Regions from separate parts of the Gracilibacillus sp. Marseille-QA3620 genome, predicted to be linked through region 3. Evidence: riboswitches for the same ligand, from Rfam matches in the RefSeq annotation. Region 3 holds a riboswitch; each other region holds the start of a gene.

Region 1 (6,352 bases), 1.3 Mb from region 3:
CCTCTAACGCTATTTCACCCACGCTCGTTAAGGAATAATATTTCCGCTTCGGTCCAGCAATTGACTCCTTGCGTACCGAAGTGATCAATCCTTCCCTTTGCATTCTCAGCAAGAGGGGGTAAATGGTTCCTTCACTAATGCTGTCAAAGCCGTAGCGGCTTAATTGCTCTGCAATCTCATAACCATAGCATTCCTTCTCCTTTATCATGGCAAGGAGGCAGCCATCCAATATCCCTTTCATCATTTGCGTCTGGGACATTTGTTATCACTCCGATTCTAATCCTTTTAAACAGGTAGCAGGATTATTTATCTTGTATTACAAGGTATAAGATAAGTATAGGATTGTATATCTTGTAAAGCAAGGTATTTTTTTACTTATTTTTAACGATTGAACTGCCCAATTTTGCCTTGTTCCCAGAACATATATTTGTATGGTATAGTAATCGAATTGAGAACAAAATTGATGCGGATAAGAGGATAGGACTAGTGATTACTTCAACTTCTATTTCAACGAAAGAATATATTACCCAATGGCAGGAAGCCCTGTCACAGGAGATAGGCCATTTAAAAAAATATGGCAGCCATAAATATGTACTTATGAATGGGAATCAGATTCAATCAGGCGACACATATACGTATTATTTTGAGACGATGTCACCACTGAAGATTCCCATTGGCACAGTTGCCCGGCTCGAGCGGGATGGGAGCAAATACGATGCTCGTGTGCTGTCGGCTGAGGGAAATACTCTATTAGTTTCTTTGGATCAATCCATTGGGGATCTAATTGATGAGGCCTTTATTTCCCATGATCCATGGGAGCTTTTAGAGCAATTGATTGAACGGTTAGATGATATTAAGAAGAGTAAACGGAAGCGCAGCCGAGTCAAGAGGCTGATGAATCCCGATTTTCCGGATAAGAGGACGCGCACTGATAGCAAAACGGCTGTGCAGGAGCTGTTTCAGCGTTCGAAATACAATCCGGTAACCTTTGTCTGGGGACCGCCGGGAACAGGGAAGACATATACGCTGGCAAGAACAGCTGCAAATAAATATTTTAAGGATAAGAGAGTATTGGTGCTTTCGCACAGTAACCAAGCAGTAGATGTACTGCTTGGGGAGATGGCTGCCTTCATTAAGAAGGCGGATAAGTTTCGTACTGGCGATCTATTGCGCTACGGAAACCAGGCAGGTGACGGGTTATTGATGCATGGAGACATTCTGCCGTCACAATTGCTTGCTGACCAGGATGCAGGTTTGCTGTCTGATAAAGATCGGATTACCGAGGAGAAGCGTCTCTTGAAGAAGGATCTCTCCCAATCGTTCAGTGTCAGGGACTCACAACAGCTTCTAGAGCTTGAACAGAAGCTTGGGCGTATTCTTGACAGAATTCGTAAGCAGGAGATGAAGCTCGTCAAGGAGGCTTCCATTATCGGAACAACGCTTGCAAAGGCGGCCAATGATCCTGTCATATTTGAGCAGGAATATGACCTTGTCATTGTAGATGAGGCGAGCATGGCGTTTATCCCGCAGATTGCCTTTGCCGTAAGTATGGCAAAAAGAGCGATTGTTTGCGGAGATTTCAAACAGCTGCCGCCGATTGCAGCATCAAGGGGGCAGCTTGTTGATACATGGCTGCGGGAGGATATATTCCACCGTGCTGGTGTCGCTGATATTGCGAGCGGCGGCGTATTGCATCCACATCTATTCCTCTTGAAGGAACAAAGAAGGATGCATCCGGATATATCTGCTTTTACGAATCAATATTTATATAATTCCCTTGTCGGAGATCATCCAAGCGTGCAGAAGAGCCGGGAAGAGATTGTGGCCCGGGCGCCGTTCGAACAAGCGGCTTCCATTCTGTTAGATGCGAGCTTTACTGGTGAGCATTGTTTTAGCGGGGGCACCTCAGGGTCAAGGATGAATATCATGCATGCCCTGCTTTCTCTGCAGCTGCTTCATGAAGCCTACCAGGGCGGAAGCAAATCAATCGGGTATGTGACACCATACAGGGCTCAAGCCATCTTGATGGAGAAGCTTCTTCAAGACTTTTATCCGGAGCAGTATGGGGCAGGTGCGTTTATGGCCGCAACTGTGCATCGTTTCCAGGGGAGCGAGAGGGAACTGATGATCTTTGATACGGTCGACTCGTATCCAGAGAGAAGAGCTGGTATGCTCTTAACGGGTAAAGAGAGTGAGCGTCTATTGAATGTGGCAATCACAAGGACAAAAGGCAAGCTTATTCATGTCAGTGATGTGAATTTCTTGAAGAATACGATTCCGAGATATAAAACCTTGCATCAATTCATTGATTTCCAGCTTCAGCACAATAAGACGGTCGGGATGGACCAAATTGGAAAATGGATCAAGCATCCTCATCCAAAGCTTAAATGGATGTATGCCCGCAAACTAGATGATGTGCTGAATGATGTAAAAGAGGCTCAGAGTCAAATTATTCTATCGCTTCCTAATCGCTGTATTTTATCGAAGGAGCTTGCACAAGCACTGACCACAAGACCAGCTCGTGCGAAATTAGCTCTCTATTCAAAAGAGGAGCATCCTTATTTAGACCCGGATCTTCATATACAGGAGGGACCTCCATTCAGCATGATCTGTATTGATCGCCGTTTCTTATGGCTGGGCATCCCGATTGAAGCGAATAGAAATGTTGATCCGCCTTATGTAGCGGTCAGACTCGACTCGGAGGAAACCATCAACTATATCCTGCAACAATTACCACGTGGTTAGGAAAAATATGTCCTTTGCTATTTTCTTTAGATAGTTATATAATCTTATATACAAGATATAGTTTGTGAATAAAAACACAAATACAAGATATTGATTAAGTGCAGTTAAGGCGCCATTTATGGCTTAATAGGGAATTCGGTTAAAATCCGGAACTGTACCCGCAACTGTGAATGCTGATGAAATAAGTAATCCACTGTGAAGAGACTTCATGGGAAGGGCTTAGAGTAAAGGGAAGCATGAGTCAGGAGACCTGCCTTATCGAGCAATCGTTTTGCCTTTATCGGGAGCAATGAAGGTGGATAGTAGCAGCAAATGAAGAGTATATTCATTTTTATGCAAATCCAATCCCATTGCCTGAAGATAGAGGTGATGGGATTTTTTATTTGGGAGGCGTATTGATATGAGTAAGGTGTGTATAGAAAAAACGTTGGCGGAAACTCAGTCTGTTGAGGAATTATTGAGCTCATTTAATGAAATTGTTCATTTGACGAATCCTGAATTAGTCAATGAGAATGCAAATATGAATGCGTCTACTCCAATGGGGCAGATGGGGAAATTCGCCAGTGAGTCTGCACGCTTTTTTGCGAGAGAAAACCTATTATCTGAGGAAGTAAAAAAGGCAATTGAAGCTAATTTGCTTTATCCGCATGATTTGGATTTTATGCCGACGGGGACAACAACCTGCTGTCAAATTCCTCTTGGACAAATGCTTACGAAGGGATTTGACACCGGTCATGGAAGCATGCGTCCGCCTAAGGATATATCAAGTGCAATGGCGCTGGCCTCTATCATATTGCAAGCAAACCAAAATATGCAGCATGGCGGTCAGTCATTCCCGATGTTTGATGCTGATCTTGCTCCATTTGTCCGTAAAACCTATGAGAAGCATGTAAAGCGCTTAGAAGCCTATCCAAGTGATTGGAGCAAAGAAACGATAGAGCAAATCGCTTGGGAGGAAACGGAGAATACCGTATATCAAGCTTGTGAAGCCTTCGTACATAATTGCAATTCCATGCATTCACGCGGGGGCGGACAGGTGCCGTTTGTGTCTGTGAACTATGGAACAGATACAACGAAAGAAGGGCGGATGCTTATTAAAAATCTTTTGCTGGCAACAAAAGCCGGGCTTGGCAATGGGGAAACACCAATCTTCCCAATTCAAATCTTTAAAGTGAAGGAAGGGGTTAACTTCAATGAGAATGACCCTAACTATGACCTTTACTTATTGGCCCTGGAAACGACTGCTGAACGTTTATTCCCGAATTTCAGCTTCATTGACAGCCCGTTTAATAAGCAATATTATGATGGCACACATGAATCAGAGGTAGCCTATATGGGATGCCGTACAAGGGTGATGGGCAATAGACATGGTGTTGAGAACAGTATTGGGCGTGGCAATCTTTCCTTCACATCCATTAACTTAGTTAAGCTGGCGCTCCTGTCCAATACGCTAGAGGATTTCTATCGTCGACTAGATGACATGTGCGATCTTGCCATAGTTCAGCTTTATGAGCGTTATCTATACCAAGCTGCGAAACAAGTGCGTCACTTCCCATTCCTGTATACACAAGGAGTTTGGAAAGGAGCAGAAGAATTAAACGAGGATGATCAGCTTAAGGAAATCCTGAAACAAGGTTCACTCGCGTTCGGATTCATCGGGCTTGCAGAATGTGTGAAAGCCTTGACTGGTTTCCATCATGGTGAAAGTGAAGAATCCTACGAGCTTGCCCTTGATATTATCCGCTTCATGAGGGAGAAGGCGGATAAGGCAGCAGAGACCTATGATTTGAATTATTCCTTAATTGCAACGCCAGCAGAGGGACTTAGCGGAAAATTCGTGAAGAAAGACCGTCTTGAATTCGGCAGTATAAAAGATATTACAGACCGTGAATATTACACAAATTCATTCCATATTCCAGTCCATTTTCCAATCAAGTCACTCGATAAGATCCGTAAGGAAGCGCCATTCCATGCTTACTGTAATGGCGGACATATCACCTATGTGGAAATTGACGGGGACCCTAAGAATAATTTGAAGGCACTCGACCAAATTATTCGTGCGATGGCTCATTACAAAATCGGTTATGGTTCTATTAACCATCCAGTTGACCGTTGCTTAAAATGCAATTATAAAGGGTATATTCAGGATACTTGCCCTCATTGCGGCAATGAGAACGAAGAGGATATTGAACGGATTAGAAGAATCACCGGTTACTTGGTAGGGGATATGAGTAAATGGAACCCGGCTAAACGTGCAGAAGAAAGAAACAGAGTGAAGCACGGATGATGAAGGTGATGAATATCATCCATGACAGCATTGTGGATGGGGAAGGCTTGAGAACAGTTGTGTTTTTTGCGGGCTGCCTTCATTTCTGTAAGGGATGTCATAATCCCTCAAGCTGGAATCGGGAGAATGGTCGAGACATGACCATTGATGATATCTATGAGGAGGTTATGTCCAATCCTCTGACAGATGTTACATTCTCAGGGGGAGAGCCTTTTATGCAGGCCGATGAACTTCAATATCTGGTCATGAGGCTGAAGGAGTCGGGCAAGAACATTTGGATATACAGCGGCTATACACATGACGAACTCCTCACCCATCCCAATCCTGCCTGCCAGAATGTTCTTAAATATTGTGACGTATTGGTTGACGGCAGGTTTGAACTGGAGAAAAGGGATCCGAAGCTGCTGTTTAGAGGAAGCTCTAATCAGCGAATCATTCATTTGCAGTCTGTCTGATGAAGCGAAAAAGACACCCGTTTTGGGTGTCTTTTTCGTTTTGAAAGCATCCTTTACCAGCGGTGAGCCTTTGCGTTACTTCTCAAAATGATATTGGTCTGAGACATCATCGTATGTCCGTTGACCTGTGACTTTGAGCGCTTCCTTCTTGTCCAGTTATGGTGAAAAAGGGAAGAGTGCGAATCTAATTCGTTTCTGTAACTCAAGTCTAATCACCTCGTCAGTTGGATACGTTCTTGGCTCACACCCCGTATGAGGGAGCAGCCTTTTTTAGTATGTCTCTATATGTCATTGTTCATGCATGGGAATCATACAAAGGTACTGTTTTGGGAAAAAGAGGGATTTTTATGGTGAGAATAGGGAATAAAGTGCTTTAATTAATAGAGAGATTGCCTTATGATAAAACGAAGGAAAAATGTTACAATTATTTTATTGTTGTTACAAAGATATTATTTTGAACAGAAATTTTATTTATAACGAATTATTGGCATGATTCTTTCAAGGAGGCTGCAATTAAGTTGTTTAAAGAGATTTCCATTTCCCGTACTTCATGTATAGGAAACTCCCCGATATATCAATCAACCATTCAATCAGACGGCAGAGTATTTTGGAACGGTGAGAAGAATGTATCTTTTTTAGGAGAACATAAATTTACGATCAGCAGCCCGCGCTTGAAGAAATTAGAGGATTTATTACTATCATTTGATTATAAGAATTTTACTTATCACTCATCGAGGGAAATTATCCCTGATAGTCCTACATGTGTTACACGTGTTGTCTTTAAGCACGGGGAGACAAAAACGGTTGTTCATGATTTGGGTGATGTGGATGGTATGATAGAAAATAAAAAGCATACCTTAAAAAA
Region 2 (6,352 bases), 290 kb from region 3:
GCCAGGTTCCATAACTCGCTACATCCATAATGAGAATACCGGTACCTTTATATATGAGGACAATCATCCATTGAGAGAACGCAATATAGAATAAATCTGGAAGTGCTTGAAGAAGGGACAAAACCCATTCAATTTTAGACAGATGCCTTCTTCCGAGGAAGAGCGTTATATAGGTGAGCAGAAAAGAAATGAATAGAGAGCCCAAAAGACTGACAGCCATTAGGCTTAACGTAGTCCTATAGGGACCTAGTATTTCTGGAAAGACCATTCTGCCGGTGCCCCCATAGTCCATATCCTGCGGAGAAAGCAGGGCCATAAATACTAACTTGATGCTTTCGACATAATCTGTGAAATGAAAACCAATATCCCTAAATAAGGCAGGCAGGCCGCTTATCAAAATGACCCCCATGACCATTAACCCTATACCTGCAAATGAATGAAGCAGCTGTTTAGCCATTCTTACCCCAAATGAACCACCCCTTTATACACTAATCATAATTTTCAAATTATTTTTTGTCCATAAAGAAAATAGTCATAGAAAAAAAAACCTTAACATGCATATCATGCGATTGGGCAAAAAAAAGCAGGCAAATCCGAAAACGGATGTTGTCTGCAGTCTGAGAGCACACTAAGTACATTGCCTTAAAAGGATTGATTTTCTCTAATCTATTTTATTAATAATTCATGAACTTCGCTTGCTATTTCTTTAAAATCCTTAAAATCTCTAGGTGCGTCAGTCACTCCAGCACATTGTTTAGCGAATTCATCCCATTCCGCCTCATCAAGTCGATAATATTTCTCCATAATATCAATATAAACAAATAAAGCTTGTTCAACCATGGTTTCAGGTTTCTCATATTCACTTAGCGGTTCTGTTCCCAATCTTTCACAAATCAACCTTTGTAATCTTTCTACATATTTTAAATGTTCGGGATTTACATCAACTTTCTTATAGTTATCCATAATTCACTTCCATCCATTATTCCATATTGCTATTCAATAACAATTATATCTTGATAATATCCATAAGCAATATCCTAAATAAATTATGATTTTTTCAGATTATCCACCTATATTCTTCTTTTCTAAACAAAGAGGCATCTCCTCGTCGAGATGCCTCTTTGTTTAGATTATACTGGCTGTTTGATTCGATTCATTAGAATATCAGCGAACTTCTCACACTTTTCCCAATCGCCCTCCTGCGGGGAAAGTTCCACCTTGAGTGTTGCGGCAAGATTGGTGTGGACATAAAGCATGTCCCTGAATTCATCGACCGCTCCGCAGAAGTTCGGATAGAAGCTGTCGCCTGTTCCGAACACACCTGTCGTCAGATGGCTGGCCTCCTCCCGCTCTATCCATTGATATAACGACATCATCTCAAGGGGAATCTCTCCGTCTCCCCACGTATAGGTGCCAATGATAATCGCCTCATATTCATGCAGCTGGCTTAGTGGAAAACGATTAATCGTAAACAAATCTGTATGAATGCGCCGAGAAAAGTGAGTCCGCAATTCAAGTGCAAGCTCCTCTGTGTTCCCTGTTTTCGACGTATAGATAATAGCAGCCTTCATTAGAGCTCATCAAATCCATTTGACTGAGTAACCTTCGTATAGGTACGTGATTTCTGCTCAAAGAAATCAGACTTCGTTTCATTAATCATCTCATCGCTGAATACATGAATCCATGGCATTGGGTTATTGCGTTCCGGATAAAGATTTTTAAGTCCCAGCTGGCGGAAGCGCTTGTTAGCCAAGTACTCCACATAGTTCTCGAACTCATCCAGGTCAATGCCCTCAATATCCTTCAGAATGAAACGGGACCACTCCTTCTCAAGCTCAACCGCCTCTCCAATCGTGCGGTAAATATATTCAATATTCTCATCTGTATTCAACTCCGGATTTTCCGTCAGCAAAATACGGATGAATTGGGAGATGAAATAAGCATGCTGCATTTCATCACGCTGGATATAGCTGATCATCGTACTCGTCTTCAGCATTCTTTGGTGGCGTGCTAGATGATAGAAGAAAGCAAAACCAGCGTAGAAATAAACTCCCTCCAGATTAATTGAGTTGACCGCAAGCTTAAACAGATGCAGCGGTGTCGGCTCATTGCGGAACTGCTCATACGCATCCAAAATCAGCTTATTACGCTTTTGTACAATTGGGTCATCTTTCGCTTCATTGAAGCGTTTGTTTTGCTCCTGCAGCGGCACAAGCGAGCTGAGGATATAGGAGTACGATTCATTATGAACCGCCTCCTGCTGGGAAATGACCGCGAAGATAGCCTTGAAGCTCGAGTCTGTGACATAGTCCATGACCTGACTCATCGTCGGTGTCTGCAAGCTGTCAAGGGAAGCCAACTGGGTATTAATACGGAGAAACACATCCTTCTCCGTCTCACTCAAGGAATCCCATTGCTTAATATCATCCTGCATATTAATCTCCTGTGCCTTCCAGAAGTTAGAGAGCAGGGTTTGATACAGGTCATACATTTGCGGATAGGCAATATCATTCCAGTTCAATAGACCGGATGTTTTTCCATTAATGATGCCAGTTGATTTATTCGGATATTCCGGGTTTAATAGTTTAATTTTATTCAGCGTTTCGTTCACCATCAGTCTCTCTCCTTTTAGCTATGGCAGGATTCACATTCTTCTATTTCTGCCTGTGACGTGCTTCTTACATAATAAGTGGTTTTCAAGCCGTTCTTCCAAGCCTCCAGATGGAGGTTCAATAGCTCCTTCGCCTTAATATCATGCTTCACATACAGGTTAAAGCTGATGCCCTGGTCGATATGACGCCCGCGAGCGGCATTCTGCCTGATGCTCCACACCTGGCTTAATTGATGTCTGCTCTTCTTGTAATACTCATAGGTTCGGTGATTAATATCAGGAGCTGTCACCTTGAATTTAAAGTTCTTCTTCTCCTCTGCATACTCAACCGCATAGATTGGGTCGATTCCATCTGTTGACCCGCCGATTTTGGCTGTTGAGGAGTTTGGAGCTACCGCCATGAGCCAGCCATTGCGCATTCCTTTATCTCGGATGTCTGCCTGAAGCTCACTCCAGCGCTGTGTCGCATATCCTTTTCGTTCGAAATAACGGCCGGTCTCCCATTCCGAACCGCTGAACCTACTGTATGCTCCCTTCTCCTCCGCTAGTTCCATAGAGGATTGAATGGTGTAATACGCAATATCCTCATACAGACGGTCAGCAAAGTCGACAGCCTCCTCTGATTCCCAATAAATGCCCTCTAAGGCTAATAGATGATGCCACCCGAATGTACCAAGCCCTATCGCCCGGTACTTCTTATTCGTTTTCTCTGCCTGTCCGACACTGATAGTATTCAAGTCAATGACATTATCCAGCATCCGGACCTGAATACGAATCAAGCGCTCCAGTACATTGGCTGGAACCGCCTTTGCCAGGTTGATAGAGGATAGATTACAAACAACGAAATCACCAGGCTTACGGACGATGACCAAATTCCCTTCCTCATCCTCATATTCCTTCACAATCATTGTTGCCGACATATTTTGCGCAATTTCTGTACATAGATTGCTGCAATAAATAGATGTACGGCCTTTCCCGTTCACATGCTTGTTCGGATTCTGGCGATTAACTTCATCACGGTAGAAAATATACGGTGTGCCTGTCTCCAGCTGGGAGATCATCACGCGTGCCATAATATCCATTGCACGATACGTTCTGCGCGGAAGGAGCGGATGATTAACGGCTTCCATATACTTCTCCGTAAAGTATTTCTCATCGTTCTCATCATAGAAGTCCTCAAGGCCAAGCAGATTGCCGTTCTCGTCCTTCCAGCCCATGATGCTCTTTACCTCATGCGGGCAGAATGTGTGCCATTCCCCGATGCTGCGCCCGTTCTCGTCCACCTTTTCAAGCTGCTCCATGAATAAATCGGGAATACATACCCCTGTGAATATGTCATGAGCTTTGCGGCGCTCATCCCCATTATTCGTTTTCAAATCAAGGAACCCATTCATGATGTCTTTATGGAATACATCCAAGTAAACAGCAATTGCGCCCTGCCTTTGCCCGAGCTGGTCGACACTGACCGCCGTATCATTGATTAGGCGAATCCATGGCACGACCCCGGAGGAGTTGCCCTTGAATTTCTTAATATCAGAGCCTAGCGCCCGAAGCTTGCCGTAATAGATGCCGACACCGCCGCCATCCTTTGACAGACGGGCTGTATCCCAGTTGTTCAAATAAATGCCGTCTAAAGAATCCTCAACTGTGTCAATGAAGCAGGAGGACAGCTGGCCAAAGCTCTTGCCGGCATTCGCAAGCGTTGGTGTCGCAACGGTCATGTACAAATGACTGAGTGCCCAATAAGCTTCTTTGACAAGGCTCATTCGAACGTCAGGCTTTTCATTTTTCATCAATTGCAGGGCAATCACCAAGAAACGCTCCTGCGGCAATTCATAGAGACGGCGCTCATGATCTCTTGCTAAATAACGGTCCGCAAGCAAGAACAAGCCTATGTAGTTGAAGATATAATCCCTTTCAGGCATGATTTCCGCTGCTGCCTCGTCCAATTCACTTCTCGAATAGGCCTGAGTAAGCTCCGCTGAATAAATGCCCTTCTCGACAAGCGTCTGAACCAACTCAGAGAAGGAGCCGTATTTAAGGTCCTCCTTATACCCGCGGTTCTCCGCTGCCTCCGCATACAGCTTTTGCAAATAAAGCCGGGCTGCGAGGAACGTCCAGTCAGGTGCATCCATCGCAATCTTATTGAGCGCATAATGAAGAGCTGTCTCAATTGCCTCAGACTCCTTGCCGCGGGCCATCATCTCCATCAGCTCATCGATATTCAGCTTATACTCCTGGGCGGTCTCTTCAATCAATCTTTCCGTCTTCCTTAACCGTTCCATAATCAATGCATCCATCTCCCTTTATCTATGAAATTATCTCCGAAGGCAAAAAAATAACCCGCTCTATGAGTAGAGCGGGTGAAAAGATAACAAGGAACAGCACATATATCGAATATGAGCCCTCAAATGCCATCATTTCCTTCCTCACTCCCCGGAGAAAATTGAAATTCAAAAAATAAGACAGGTCTCCTGACTTGTGCGTCACCCTCACCAAACCCTTCCCGTATCATCACCTCCAAAAGGAGACAACCCGATACAGTGGACTATGTTTAGTTCGTCAGCACTTACAGTTGCGGGGGCAGTATCGAACTCTCATCGATTTCCCTATTAAGCGTCTATACGCATCTTATTCCCTAGCTAATACTATATATTGATTTCATCGTTAAATAATCGACCATATATGGTGTTTCTATCATATCGAATATCGGTCCCTATTACAAGGAATTAATTTTTCCTACCCAAGAAAAAAGACACCCACTGTACACGAAAAAGTACAGGGAGCGTCCTTATTATCGGTTAATATTGTCTCATCTTAATAAAGCTTCTCAATTGCTTGGCAGCACTGACCATATGGCGGAGCGAGGCAACCGTTTCCTCCTCCCTCCTTGTCTTCAGCCCGCAATCAGGATTAACCCAGAATTGACTTAGTTCAAGCACCTCGAGGCTATCCTGCATAATTTCAAGCATTTCCTCTGTAGATGGAATACGCGGGCTATGAATATCATACACCCCTAATCCGATTCCCTTTTCATAGGGCGTATGCTGTAAAGATTGAATGAATTCGCCATGGCTTCTTGATGTCTCAATGGAGATTACATCAACATCGAGCGCTTCAATCGGCTTCACAAAATCATGGAAATCACAGTAGCACATATGTGTATGGATTTGCGTTTCATCTTGGACACCTGATGTTGCAAGGCGGAAGGATGGGATTGCCCATGTCAGGTATTCCTGCCAATCCGCCCTTCGAAGGGGCAGTCCTTCTCTTAAAGCCGGTTCGTCCACCTGAATAATAGTAATTCCGGCTTGCTCAAGGCAGTCGATTTCCTTACGAAGGGCAAGGGCAAGCTGATTAGCAACATCCTTGCGCGGGATATCATCTCGGACAAAGGACCAGTTTAAGATAGTCACAGGACCAGTCAGCATTCCCTTCACCGGCTTCTCGGTCATCGCTTGCGCAGCAGCCGTCTCCTTCAAGGTCATCGGCTCAAGCCACTTCACGTCTCCATAAATGATAGGCGGCTTCACGCAGCGAGACCCATAAGAGACCACCCATGCCTTTTCACTCAAGGCAAAGCCATCAAGCTTCTCTCCGAAATATTCAATCATATCTGTCCGTTCAAACTCTCCGTGCACAAGCACATCAAGTTCTAAATCCTCTTGTATGCGAATCCACCGCTCGGTCTCACGTGCAATAAACGCTTCATAGGATTCATCGGAAATAATCTTATCTCGC
Region 3 (6,352 bases):
CTTTATACACGAATCCCATATGGTTCATATAAATGACGCGCTATAATCAGCTGCTGAATTTGATTTGTGCCCTCAAAAATGTCATAGATTTTCGCATCACGGTACAGCTTCTCTACTAAATTCCCCTCCAAGCCATAAGGTCCCATGATTTCCAGGCTTGCCGATGTTACCTCAAGTGCAATCTTCCCGGCAAAGGCCTTGCACATTGCAGCCTCTTTCGCATTAGGCTTTCCTAGGTCTCCTTTCCAGGCTGACTCCCAAGTTAACAGGCGGGCCGCTAGTATCTTCTGCTGCATCTCGGCCAATAGCCCCAACGCTTGTCTGTAATGCACACCATGGCGCGGGAATTCTGATTGGACGAATTCGAGCGTATACTCATACGCTGCTCTTGCAATACCGGTAGCCATGGCCGCAATGATCGGTCTTGTACTATCAAAGGTCTTCATCGCAACTCTGAAGCCGCCTGAGCGCGCGCCCGTGCTCTGATAGGCTTCCTCTCCTCCGAGCAGATTTTCATCCGGAACAAAGCAATCTTCAAAGACCAGTTCTGCTGTCTCAGAAGCCCGCAGCCCCATCTTATCCGCAAGCCTCGTACAAGAGAATCCCGGCGTTCCCTTCTCTACAACGAATGCCCGGTGACCGGCTCTTCCAAGTGTCTTATCCACAGTCGCAAAGGCCACTACCCATGAGGCTCTCTTACCATTCGTAATGAAGATTTTTTGACCATTCAGGACATAGCCTCCATTTACCTTCACGGCGGTTGTCTGCAATCCAGATACATCCGAGCCTGCCTCCGGCTCCGTTAAAGCATATGCTCCCCATTTAGGCTCTTCATCTCTTGAGAAGATTGAAAGAAAACGCTCCTTCTGCTCCTTTGTACCGCTATGCTGAATCGGCGGGCCTCCAAGACCTGGTCCAGGCAATGTAAGAGCAATGGCGCAATCTCCCCATCCAAGCTCCTCTGAAGCAATCACGCCAAGCCGGTTTCCCTGCTTTTCCCGTTTCTTCTCCTCTTTTTCTTTCCTCTCAACATCTCCATCCTTCTCTCCAAAGGAAGACATACTGAGCGAGATTCCTAATTGATTGACTTTCTTCAGCCAATCATCCGGCACCCTCTTTTGTTCATCAGACAGCATAGAAATGGGACGGACTTCATTTTCGGCAAACCAATGGACAACATCCTTAACTTGGGCTTGATGTGGAGACAGTTCGTATGAAATCAACCGCTTCACTCCTTTCATCTTCATTCAGGAGCCAATCTCCTGCATACGCGTTTAAGTCATGCTCCTGCGCAAGCCATACCACTTGGGCCTGACCGTCTCTCATCCATTTCTCAACAGGGTGGTCTTGGACATATCCATGTCCCCCAAGAAGCTGTACAGCCGAATCTGTCACAAACCGGACAGCTCGATGAGCATTCTGCAGAGCTTGAATACTGTGGAATCCAGCATCATTGGCTCCAATGTCTATTTGCTTAGCCGCATATAGAACAAGATGGCGGGCAGCTTTGACATGAATCGCCATCTGAGCGACATTAAAGGATACCCCTTGAAACTTAGCGATTTCTGAGCCGAATGCCTTCCGGCTTGCGGTGTATTCCACCGTATAATCAAGCGCAGCAGAGATAACCCCTACCTCCTTCGCTGCCTCCATGACCCGAATTCGCCTCATAGCAGACTGAGCAAGCTTTCTCGCTTCTACCCCTCTAGCAATGACCGACTCCTTGGAAACGGTTACTTTTTTGAATGACAGGCTGGCAAACCCAGCGCTTAATAGACCTAATCGATAATCACCCTCTAAAGCCTTGAATGAATGATCGAGGCTGTTCTCAAGCAAGAGAATGACCTCTTCTCCATCCTGTGCTTTCCCGTGGATCAGCACATAGTCCGCATACTTCCCATTTCTAAGCGGAACAGTCTCGCCATCAATCAGATAGCCCTCTTCATGACGGCTGATGGACAGCTTTGGCTGGTTCGGATGGCAAAAGGCGATTGTTGGTACATTCCCAGCCTGACAAGCTTTCTTATAGGCAGCAAAAGCAGGATGTTTCTCCGCTTCTCTTATAAAGGCCCCTGACTCCCCTGCTCCTGGAAGTCCCTGTACGATGTCTAAATCCCCATAAGCTAATGCCTCCAAAATCTGTACCTGCGAGAGGACAGGAAGCTCTAATCCACCAAAGCTTTCCGGCAATTCAAGGGTATCCAGGCCAATTTCTTGCAGCTTCTTGATGATTTCCTCACTGACCTTACGATTCTTTTCCATTTCTCTTGCGGCCGGCCGAATCATTTTCAGGGCAAAATCTCGCGCCACTTGAATAAATGCGGCTTCCTCCTCACTCGGTTTGAATGAAACCAAGCCAAATCCCTCCTCACATATTAGTGATCGTTCGATAGATTGACGAACGCGCCTATGACAAGCCTGTTCAACAATCTGGCCATTTCCTCTATATGAAGGTCACTAGTTGTCTCCTTCACATGGCGAATCACCACCTCATTAATGGCGCCTACCATTGCCTGCGAGATAATGCGGATTTCTTCCTCTCTCACCTGTTCTGAAAACTCTTGATAGGCAAAGACAAAAATCAGGTCAGCAAAGCTTTGCATCGCTTCACGCCTGACTACCTCCACCTCCTCAGAAATACCAACTGATTCAAGCAGGATAAAATGAGCCACAGCAGGATTGGTAAAGCAGATTTGCAAATAGCGATAAATACCGGCATACGCTTTATAGCCAACTCTCGGCTCTTGCACAGCTGCCTTTTTGATTTCCAAGGCGATTTCATCAATTAAATCCTGGCAAAGAGCCACAACTAATGCTTCCTTGCTCGAAAATTGCTGATAGAAGGTCGTTTTGGATACATGGGCAGCTTCAACAATCTCGAGAACAGAGGTATTCTTAAAACCCTTTAAAGCAAAGAGCTTTAAGGCAGAATACAGCATCTTATCCTTCGCTTCTTTCGGAAGTTCCTTCATTAGCAGCATCTTGATCATTCCATTCTGTTATGAGAGTACGAGTACGTATTGGTACTATCTTAACCCAGTAATTGGGACTTTTCAATAAAATTAACAGAAAATTTAAATAATAGTTTTCGACAAAAAAAGAGCTGGACAGCTTTCTTAATGAAAGCCTTCCAACTCTTTTATCTTATTTATACACATCCGGGTAGACTGCCTTCGCAATCTCCTTTAATCCATCAATTAAGCGAGGACCTGGTCTCGTGACCGTATCGCTGTTCACATCATAAACTTCCTTCTTCTTCACAGCATTTACTTCAGACCAGCCGCTTCTAGCGTAAACCTGCTCTTGTGGATTATCGATATAATAACCATATGTAGTGATGATAACATCAGGATCCCTTTCAATGACCGTTTCCTCACTCATCGTTACCCAGCCTTCTTGGTCGGCTGCAATATTTTCTGCCCCAATGATCTCGAGCATTTCGTTCATAAATGTGCCGCTTCCCGTTGTATATAAATCCGGTGAGGCCGATACTTCAATCCATACCTTCTTCGTTTCCTTCACCTCAGCCGCTTTCTCTTTAATGGCTGCTATCTCTTCTTTCATTTCAGCGATGATTTCTTCGCCTTCCGCCTCTTTACCAGTTGCCTTTGCAATCAGCTCCATTGTCTCATAGGCACCTTCAATAGAATTTGCATCTGGGACAACAACGACATCTATCCCAGCTGATTGAAGCTGTTGTATGATATCTTTATCATTTGTCCCTTGAGAGGCTGAAAATAAAGCAAGATCAGGATTAAGCTCCAATAATTTCTCCACATTCACCTCAATGCCGCCTAGCTTTGTTTTCTCAGAAACAGACTCAGGATAATTATCATAATCAGATACCCCGACAATTTCATCCTCAAGCCCTAATGCATACGCTGTTTCAGTATTGCTCGGAAGCAAGGAGACAATACGCTCAGGCTTATCTTTGATCGTAATCTCTTCTCCTGTTCCATCCTTCACCGTTACTGGAAATGCGCTTTCTGTACTTTCACTGGAGTTCTTGCTCTCGTTTTCATTCTCTGATGTACCGCCGCAAGCAGTAAGAACAATGGATAAGGCCATCAAGAAGGCCAATATACCGGCAAATCTCTTCTTCATTAACACGAATAATTCCCCTCCTCTAAAGTGAAACTTCCATCATCGAGGATTTCTAAACCTCAATGACAGTTAGTTTAAGCAATCCGGCATTTACGGACAATGGTTCTTATGCTCCTCGATTTTCCTTTGCGCTTTTAGCCGTGGAGCCCTTTCTGTCTGTTAATGCGGAATCAAATCTTCAGCCACATAAAAAGCCTTAGCTTCAATACGAAGCTAAGGCGGCATTCCAGTAATAGAAGCATAGAATCAGTCGCCCTATTCTTCCCACCGAAAAATAGAATTCAAGTACATAGAGCAGGTTTCCTGGCTTACGCTTATCTTGTTTAACCTGATTCCGCCTTCCCGTATTCAATAATGAACCAGTGGCATGAGTGAATCAGTTTATATGCGTTTACAGTAGCGGGGGCTGCACCGGACTTGCACCGGTTTCCCTATTATCCTTGTTTTCATCAAGGCACTCTATTACGGATTATATGGTTGTATCTCTAATCATATCCTCAATTGGATAAATTCTCAATAGCCGAATCATCCTCTTCTGCATCATAATGCTCTCGGCAAAAAGTAAGGACAGCTGTCTCTTCGTCTTCTTCTAATTCAAAGTCGAGCACATTTTTCGTTTCATTTTCAATGAATTCATATTTGCTGATTCGTTCCTTCTCTTCATCCTTTAAGAAAATAACGCGCAGCATAACACCGTTCTCGCTATATAATTCATCATCCTCCGGAACATCGAGCTCAAGAAAGAATTCATACCGTTCGCCGGTTAAAATTCCAAATGGATCGTCCAATCTTTCCACTGTATAGCCTTCAATCTTTAACATTCAATCAAACCTTTCATCCATAACTATTTCATATTATACATATTTGTTCGACATTTTAACCACTTTTTGTTTCTATGCATTAATCATTTCTGCATATTCTTCATGCATTTTCCCTAAACTATTCGAGAAACCCTGATGACTTAGGAGAACAAAATGCGAAAATTAATTGTACTTTCCTTATTAGCTCTTCTTCTGCTTCCAAATGAAGCTCTTGCCAAAACAGCCTATTTAAGCTTTGATGACGGCCCATCCAATATCACTGAACCAATCATGGATATCCTTGATCTCCATGATGTGAAGGCAACTTTCTTCGTTACCGGTACGAAAGAAAAATCACACCATTATTTATACAAGGAAATGGTGAAACGTGGTCATGCTCTTGGACTTCATTCCTATTCGCACAAGTATTCATCTATTTACCGGTCAAAGGCATCTTTCTATGCGGATATTGAACGGCTGGAGGAATTCTTGAAGAAAGAAGTCGGTTCCTCTCCAAATATATTACGCTTTCCCGGCGGTTCAAATAATTACATCAACCGGCAATATGCCGGTACTAATTTGATGCCAATCCTTAAGGAGGAAGGCAAGAAACGCGGTTATGTATTTTTTGATTGGAATTGTGATGCAAATGATGCGATTAACCCTCCGGTTCCCGAAAAGAAAATTACAGCTGGGATTATGAATTCAATCAATGGACAAGAAAATTTATATATCCTGCTCCATGATTTCAATGGGAATACAACCGTTGTAGATGGACTGCCTGAAATTATCCGCCGTTTGAAGCATAAAGGCTACACATTTAAGGTGATGGATGAGACAACACCTCCTCTTGAGTTTTAAAGACGAACAAAAAGCCCATCTCACATTTTATTAGGGATGGGCTTTTTGTTCACTCGTCTTATTCAACGACCAGGTATTTTCCGTGCTCCATATTGATAACATAATCAGGCTTTGGCGGCTTTCCGCCATGCTCCTTGATTTTCGCCTTATGGCCTGCGATATGCTCAGGGCTCTTCTCCCAGGCCTTCCATGCTTCCTCTGATTCCCATCGAACCAGCATAACCACTTCCTCTTCCCCGCGTGCTGCTTTCTTCACTAACAGCTCACGCCCGATGAATCCTTCACGCTGTTCCACTAAGGATGGTCCTTGTCCAGGCTTTTTCTTAAAGCGCTCAAGTATCTTGTCTGCATTTCCTTCTGTCACTGTCCACTTACGGATTTGTACAAACATGATTCTCACTCCTGTCCCATTTAGTTAAAAAGAGCATGTCCCTTTGAGACATGCTCCATATTAATGAAATTATTTAAGCTCATTTAAGATTTCATCAAGTTTATCTGCTTCTGTTGTTACACCATTGCTTGAGAAGTACCAGTTAACACCGTCAAGATAGACGATTTTTCCTTCTTTATAAGCACGTGTTTTTTTG

The links. A riboswitch is a leader RNA that binds a small molecule or an ion and turns the genes downstream of it on or off. The one in region 3 is predicted to bind cobalamin.
Region 1: it holds a riboswitch for cobalamin, as region 3 does, so the genes downstream of both, ACY8DX_RS11510 (anaerobic ribonucleoside triphosphate reductase) here and ACY8DX_RS17905 (ABC transporter substrate-binding protein) in region 3, are expected to answer to the same signal.
Region 2: it holds a riboswitch for cobalamin, as region 3 does, so the genes downstream of both, ACY8DX_RS19340 (ribonucleoside-diphosphate reductase subunit alpha) here and ACY8DX_RS17905 (ABC transporter substrate-binding protein) in region 3, are expected to answer to the same signal.

What each region holds. Positions count from the first base shown of each region.
Region 1 is NZ_CM143102.1:2,272,711-2,279,062, reverse strand. It holds gene ACY8DX_RS11520 (PadR family transcriptional regulator) at 1-259, opposite strand, end outside; gene ACY8DX_RS11515 (DEAD/DEAH box helicase) at 487-2,745, shown strand; cobalamin riboswitch at 2,837-3,017, shown strand; gene ACY8DX_RS11510 (anaerobic ribonucleoside triphosphate reductase) at 3,146-5,032, shown strand; gene nrdG (anaerobic ribonucleoside-triphosphate reductase activating protein) at 5,032-5,487, shown strand; gene ACY8DX_RS11500 (YpzG family protein) at 5,541-5,693, opposite strand; gene ACY8DX_RS11495 (DUF6438 domain-containing protein) at 6,006-6,352, shown strand, end outside.
Region 2 is NZ_CM143102.1:3,836,110-3,842,461, forward strand. It holds gene ACY8DX_RS19320 (ABC transporter permease subunit) at 1-457, opposite strand, end outside; gene ACY8DX_RS19325 (hypothetical protein) at 667-963, opposite strand; gene ACY8DX_RS19330 (flavodoxin domain-containing protein) at 1,131-1,571, opposite strand; gene ACY8DX_RS19335 (ribonucleotide-diphosphate reductase subunit beta) at 1,571-2,614, opposite strand; gene ACY8DX_RS19340 (ribonucleoside-diphosphate reductase subunit alpha) at 2,629-4,821, opposite strand; cobalamin riboswitch at 5,059-5,260, opposite strand; gene metE (5-methyltetrahydropteroyltriglutamate--homocysteine S-methyltransferase) at 5,413-6,352, opposite strand, start outside.
Region 3 is NZ_CM143102.1:3,543,387-3,549,738, forward strand. It holds gene ACY8DX_RS17890 (acyl-CoA dehydrogenase family protein) at 3-1,223, opposite strand; gene ACY8DX_RS17895 (acyl-CoA dehydrogenase family protein) at 1,183-2,355, opposite strand; gene ACY8DX_RS17900 (TetR/AcrR family transcriptional regulator) at 2,376-2,990, opposite strand; gene ACY8DX_RS17905 (ABC transporter substrate-binding protein) at 3,145-4,104, opposite strand; cobalamin riboswitch at 4,381-4,581, opposite strand; gene ACY8DX_RS17910 (DUF6509 family protein) at 4,602-4,925, opposite strand; gene ACY8DX_RS17915 (polysaccharide deacetylase family protein) at 5,079-5,765, shown strand; gene ACY8DX_RS17920 (antibiotic biosynthesis monooxygenase family protein) at 5,824-6,156, opposite strand; gene ACY8DX_RS17925 (siderophore ABC transporter substrate-binding protein) at 6,226-6,352, opposite strand, start outside.